Regions from separate parts of the Pseudomonas sp. RT4P38 genome, predicted to be linked through region 3. Evidence: predicted binding sites of a transcription regulator. Region 3 holds the regulator's gene; each other region holds the start of a gene.
The links. The regulator sigma-54, encoded in region 3, starts transcription at its own class of promoters, with help from an activator protein. The targets are predictions, from matches to a motif close to ANTGGCATNNANNTTGCTNT.

Region 1: a site for sigma-54 is predicted at 1,418-1,437, ahead of ACYZT7_RS10840 (circularly permuted type 2 ATP-grasp protein). Genes of this name have one in related genera too.
Region 2: a site for sigma-54 is predicted at 1,204-1,223, ahead of glnA (glutamate--ammonia ligase). Genes of this name have one in related genera too.

What each region holds. Positions count from the first base shown of each region.
Region 1 covers NZ_CM142703.1:2,316,699-2,318,970, reverse strand. The annotation lists gene ACYZT7_RS10840 (circularly permuted type 2 ATP-grasp protein) at 1-1,386, opposite strand, end outside; gene ACYZT7_RS10835 (ribonuclease E inhibitor RraB) at 1,784-2,125, opposite strand.
Region 2 covers NZ_CM142703.1:544,307-546,578, forward strand. The annotation lists gene glnA (glutamate--ammonia ligase) at 1-1,107, opposite strand, end outside; gene thiI (tRNA uracil 4-sulfurtransferase ThiI) at 1,438-2,272, shown strand, end outside.
Region 3 covers NZ_CM142703.1:1,231,732-1,234,003, reverse strand. The annotation lists gene lptB (LPS export ABC transporter ATP-binding protein) at 1-198, shown strand, start outside; gene ACYZT7_RS05640 (RNA polymerase factor sigma-54) at 382-1,875, shown strand; gene hpf (ribosome hibernation-promoting factor, HPF/YfiA family) at 1,949-2,257, shown strand; gene ptsN (PTS IIA-like nitrogen regulatory protein PtsN) at 2,270-2,272, shown strand, end outside.

The DNA.
Region 1 (2,272 bases), 1.1 Mb from region 3:
CTTGGTTCCGCCACCCTGGGAGGAATTCACCACCAGGGAGCCTTCGCGCAAGGCGACACGGGTCAAACCGCCGGGCACAACCCGGGTTTCGCGGCCAGACAATACAAACGGACGCAGGTCGATGTGGCGTGGAGCGATGCCGTTTTCGACAAAGGTCGGACAGGTCGACAGCGACAACGTCGGTTGCGCGATGTACGCATGGGGCTTGGCTTTGATGCGCGCGCGGAATGACTCGATTTCCGCCGCCGTCGCCGCCGGCCCCACCAGCATCCCGTAACCGCCGGAGCCCTGGGTTTCCTTGACCACCAAATCCGGAAGATTGGCCAGTACGTGGGACAGTTCGGAGGGATTACGGCACTGCCACGTCGGCACGTTCTTCAGAATCGGCTCTTCATCCAGGTAGAAACGGATCATGTCCGTGACGAATGGATACACCGACTTGTCGTCTGCGACCCCGGTACCGATGGCATTCGCCAGCACGACGTTGCCGGAACGGTAGGACGACAGCAGCCCTGGAACGCCAAGCATCGAGTCCGGGTTGAACGCCAGCGGATCGAGGAACGCATCGTCGAGGCGACGGTAGATCACGTCGACGGCTTTCGGCCCGTCCGTGGTGCGCATGAAGACCTTGTCGTCACGCACGAACAGGTCCGCACCTTCCACCAGTTCAACGCCCATCTCCCGAGCCAGAAACGCATGCTCGAAAAACGCGCTGTTGAACCGGCCAGGGGTCAGCACCACCACGCTCGGGTTATCGATCGGGCTGGAGCTTTTCAGGGTGTCGAGCAACAGGTTCGGATAATGGTCGATGGGGGCAATGCGCTGCGCCGCAAACAATTCGGGGAACAGTCGCATCATCATCTTGCGGTCTTCGAGCATGTAGCTGACGCCACTCGGTGTACGAAGATTGTCTTCGAGCACGTAGTACGTGCCGTCGCCATCGCGCACCAGATCGACACCCGAAATGTGCGAATAGATATCGCGGTGCAGATTCAGCCCTTGCATCGCCAACTGGTATTGCTCGTTGGCCAGCACCTGCTCGGCCGGGATGATGCCGGCCTTGATAATGCGTTGCTCGTGATAAAGGTCGGCGAGGAACATGTTCAACGCCTTGACCCGCTGAATGCAGCCGCGCTCGACAACTCGCCATTCACTGGCAGGGATGCTGCGGGGGATGGTGTCGAAGGGAATCAGGCGCTCTGTCCCTTGCTCATCACCATAGAGCGTGAATGTAATCCCGGCGCGATGAAATAACAGATCGGCCTCGCGTCGCCGTTGTGCCAAAAGCTCGTCAGGCGTTTCGGCCAGCCAACGGGAAAACTCCCGATAATGCGGGCGGACCTGGCCGCCGGCATCGTACATCTCATCAAAATAGGTGCGGATCATGCCGTACTCCTTGTCACCCGGACATCTGGGCTTCGCAAAGCCCGTGCCATCGGCATAAACGCTTTGATATCAATCAGTTGGATAATCGAACTGCACGCACCGCACCAATCCTGTGCGGTAAATGCCCCCACCTGATCGCCCCCGCTTCATTGCGAAGCAATGTTGTCGCCTATCACCAGCATAGTCAGAGTTGATTTCACTGCCCGGGAGTCGATGCGGATAATCCGCGCATTCGCTGAAAATCTTGATGAACTTCCCTTTAGCCGCCTGCTCAGGCGGTTTTTTTTGTGCCGGATTCTTGTTTCAGGGTTTTGCCGGGGGCGTTTTCTATTCCGCAAAAACGAAAACGGCCAACCCTGAGGTCAGCCGTTGCTGAGTGTTGTTACTGTTCATAAGGTTATGCGAGTAGCCCTCGTACCTCCTGCTTGACGCCCCATCCTTCGATGATGCCGCCCAATGGCTCGACCACCGCCTCGAAATCCTGCTCAAAGTCGCCGATGCCGTCATAGGTGGCGTACATCACTTTGCTCAGTTCCAGGTACCACGCGCCGTCGTCGCGCACGCTGATTTGTGCATTCAAGGATTCACCACAGTAATGCCCCGCCGCCCTGCGCGCCCGCTCCTCGTCCGGGAAAATGGCGTAGAACTCGATGGGATGGAATCGTGAAAAGTCGAAACCGCCTTCTTTCATGCGGCGCAACACGCTGCTGCTGATGTCTTCTTGATAGGCTGTGCTCATGAATCGTCCCCCTCAGATTGATGGATAGACTTTCCGTATTCCCGGCACTCGCAACCGAATGGGGCGAGCGATGCGGCAACAACATTGCCGGTGGGAAGCAAGCATGTAGCTGACAAGACCAGACCTTAGCGATCCGTTCGCTGATCT
Region 2 (2,272 bases), 690 kb from region 3:
CAGGTACGGGTTGGCTGCTGGATCCGGGAAGCGAGCTTCGATACGGCGAGCACGAGGGCTGGACACGTAAGGAATGCGGATCGAAGCGGAACGGTTGCGAGCCGAGTAGGCCAGCATTACTGGAGCTTCGAAACCTGGGACCAGACGCTTGTAGGAGTTGGTCGACGGGTTGGTGAAGCCGTTCAGCGCTTTACCGTGCTTGATGATGCCGCCGATGAAGTACAGAGCGGTGTCGGACAGGCCGGCATAGCCTTCGCCAGCGAAGGTGTTCTTGCCATCTTTGGCGATGGACAGGTGAACGTGCATACCCGAACCGTTGTCGCCGTACAGTGGCTTAGGCATGAAGGTCGCGGTGCGGCCGTAGGCATCAGCAACGTTGTGTACGCAGTACTTCAGGGTCTGAACTTCGTCAGCCTTGGCCACCAGGGTGTTGAACTTCACACCGATTTCGTTCTGGCCAGCAGTTGCCACTTCGTGGTGGTGAACTTCGATGACCAGGCCCATTTCTTCCATGGCGTTGCACATGGAGGTACGGATTTCGTGGTCGTGGTCGAACGGCGGAACCGGGAAGTAGCCGCCTTTGACGCCTGGACGGTGGCCTTTGTTGCCGCCTTCCACGTCCTGGTCGGACATCCACGAACCTTGTTCGGAGTAGATTTTGAACATGGAACCGGAGATATCGGACTTGAACTTCACTTGGTCGAAGATGAAGAATTCAGGCTCTGGACCCACAAATACGGTGTCGCCGATACCGGTCGACTTCAAGTATTCCTCGGCACGCTTGGCGATCGCACGTGGGTCACGGTCGTAGCCTTGCATGGTCGAAGGCTCGATCACGTCGCAAACCAGGATCAGGGTTGGCTCTTCGGTGAACGGGTCGAGAACGGCAGTGCTGTCGTCCGGCATCAGGATCATGTCGGAAGCTTCGATGCCTTTCCAGCCAGCAATGGAGGAACCGTCGAACATTTTGCCTTCTTCGAAGAAAGCGTCATCCAGCGCGTCGCGAGCCGGCATGGTCACGTGGTGCTGAGTGCCTTTGGTGTCCGTGAAGCGCAGATCAATCCATTTGACGTCATGATCTTTGATGAGTTGAACCGACTTCGACATAGTGTCCTCCGGGTGGCTTCGGGCTTAGTAGTGGATGCCCTTGGAATGTGGGTGATGCCGGCGCGAATACTCTGCCATGGCAACCTGCCTCACAAGGGAGCAAATTGCATGCCAGTGCCCCACCATGGGTTTTCTGCCCCAATATCACGCTTATAAAGGAACAAAGCAGCGTAGAACTGGAAATCGCGCCCCGTAATGTAGCGTTAAATTCAACAAATGACCTGTTTTGGTGCGTGCAAAACCTTCTGCACATTAACTGGTTAAACCTTGAGCAATTTCCGCTATAATCCGCGCCCCCCTTTTTCGGCTGGCCCAGCGCGCGCTGTTTTCATGAAACTAATCGTAAAAGTCTTCCCCGAGATCACCATCAAGAGCCGCCCGGTACGGATGCGTTTCATCCGCCAGTTGGCCAAAAACATCCGTACCGTGCTCCGCGACTTGGACCCGGCTGTGGTGGTGAACGGTGTGTGGGACAATCTCGAGCTGGAAACCCGTGTCAGCGAGCCCAAAGCCCTGAAGGAGATGACTGAGCGCCTGAGCTGCATGCCGGGTATCGCGCATTTCCTGCAGGTCGACGAATACCCGCTGGGCGACTTCGACGACATCGTCGCCAAGTGCAAGCAGCACTTCGGTGATGCGTTGGCCGGGAAGATCTTTTCGGTGCGCTGCAAGCGTGCCGGCAAGCACGAATTCAGCTCGATGGATGTCGAGAAATACGTCGGCAGCCAACTGCGCCGTCAGTGCGGCGCCGCCGGAATTTCGCTGAAAGAGCCGGAAATCGAAGTTCGTATCGAGATTCGCGACAAACGGTTGTTTGTGATCCACAGCCAGCACAACAGCATCGGCGGTTATCCGCTGGGTGCCCTGGAACAGACACTTGTGCTGATGTCCGGCGGCTTCGATTCCACTGTTGCTGCTTACCAGATCATGCGCCGCGGGCTGATGAGCCATTTCTGCTTCTTCAATCTGGGCGGACGAGCCCATGAGCTGGGCGTTATGGAAGTCGCGCATTTCATCTGGAAGAAGTACGGCAGCTCCCAACGCGTGTTATTTGTCAGTGTGCCGTTCGAGGAAGTACTGGGAGAAATTCTCGGGAAAGTCGATAACAGTCATATGGGCGTAGTTTTGAAGCGTATGATGTTGCGCGCTGCTTCCCGTATTGCCG
Region 3 (2,272 bases):
AAGCAGATCATCTATCACCTCAAGGCCAAAGGCATTGGCGTATTGATCACTGACCACAACGTCCGTGAAACCCTGGATATCTGCGAAACCGCTTACATCGTCAACGATGGCCAACTGATTGCCGAAGGTGACTCTGCCACCATCCTGGCCAACGACCTGGTCAAGGAAGTGTATCTGGGCCATGAGTTCCGCCTGTAAGCACTGAGGTGCCTGGCTAGTCGACCGAGCGCTAGTCTCGATAAAAATGAATACTTTTTTATTGTTACAGCGCTCTAGGCAAACGTTGCAGTTTCAGGCATATAATTTGCTTATGTTTGGCGCTCCGGCGCCCTGTAGTGGATGGCGCATGTGCGCCGGCGAATAAGGTGTTAAGCCCCTGCCATGAAACCATCGCTAGTCTTGAGAATGGGCCAGCAGCTGACGATGACACCGCAGCTGCAACAGGCCATCCGCCTGCTCCAATTGTCGACCCTGGACCTGCAACAGGAAATCCAGGAGGCCCTGGAGTCCAATCCGATGCTCGAACGCCAGGAAGAAGGCGACGACTTCGATAACGCCGACCCCTTGGCCGACAAAGCCGAACAGCCTCCCAACGCCGATGTTTCGGAACCCTCCTACCAGGAAACCGCCCCGACTGTAGACAACCTCGAGGAAGGTGACTGGAACGAGCGCATTCCCAACGAACTGCCCGTCGACACCGCGTGGGAAGACGTCTACCAGACCAGCGCCAGCAGCCTGCCGAGCAACGATGACGATGAGTGGGATTTCACCACCCGTACATCGGCCGGCGAAAGCCTGCAAAGCCACTTGCTGTGGCAACTGAACCTGGCACCGATGTCCGACACTGATCGCCTGATTGCCGTGACCCTGATCGACTGCATCAACAATCAGGGCTACCTGGACGAAACCCTCGAGGAGATTCTCGAAGCCTTCGATCCGGAACTGGACATCGAACTGGACGAAATCGAAGCCGTCCTGCACCGCATCCAGCAATTCGAACCCGCTGGCATCGGCGCCCGTAACCTGGGTGAATGCCTGCTGCTGCAATTACGTCAGTTGTCCGCCAAGACCCCTTGGCTGGTCGAGGCCAAACGCCTGGTCACCGATTACATTGACCTGCTCGGCAGCCGCGACTACAGCCAGCTGATGCGTCGCATGAAGCTCAAGGAAGATGAGCTGCGCCAAGTGATTGAACTGGTCCAGAGCCTCAACCCGCGCCCAGGCTCGCAAATCGAGTCCAGCGAAGCCGAATACGTCGTTCCCGACGTGATCGTACGCAAGGACAACGAGCGCTGGCTGGTGGAACTGAACCAGGAATCCGTGCCGCGACTGCGGGTCAATGCTCAATACGCTGGTTTCGTGCGCCGCGCCGACACCAGCGCCGACAACACCTTCATGCGCAATCAGTTGCAAGAGGCCCGCTGGTTCATCAAGAGCCTGCAAAGCCGCAACGAAACCCTGATGAAAGTAGCCACTCAGATCGTCGAGCATCAGCGCGGCTTTCTTGAATACGGCGACGAAGCCATGAAACCGCTGGTCCTGCATGACATCGCCGAAGCGGTGGGCATGCATGAGTCGACGATTTCACGGGTGACCACGCAAAAGTTCATGCATACCCCACGAGGCATATATGAACTGAAATACTTTTTCTCGAGCCACGTCAGCACCTCCGAGGGCGGTGAATGCTCGTCCACGGCGATCCGCGCGATCATCAAAAAACTGGTTGCCGCGGAAAATCAGAAAAAGCCGTTGAGTGACAGCAAGATCGCTGGTTTACTGGAGGCACAAGGCATTCAGGTGGCTCGCCGCACCGTCGCCAAGTACCGCGAATCCCTCGGGATCGCGCCTTCGAGCGAACGCAAGCGGTTGATGTAGAGCCACGCCACAGCGTTCCAGCGGCAGGCATTTCTGCCTGCCGCTTTATGCACTGGCAACGAAGGAGAGCTGTATGCAAGTCAACATCAGTGGACACCAACTGGAAGTGACCGAACCTCTTCGCACCTACATCGGCGAAAAACTCGAACGATTAGAGAGGCATTTCGACAAGATCACCAACGTGCAAGTCACGATGACGGTCGAAAAGCTCAAGCAGAAAATCGAAGCCACGCTGCATATTCCCGGCAATGAAGTGGTCGCAAACGCGGAGCATACCGATATGTACGCGGCGATCGACGCACTGACCGACAAGCTGGATAAACAACTCAAAAAGCATAAGGAAAAGACCCAAAGCCTCCTCCAGGGCGCGACCGGTCGTTAACACTCCCAACCCATG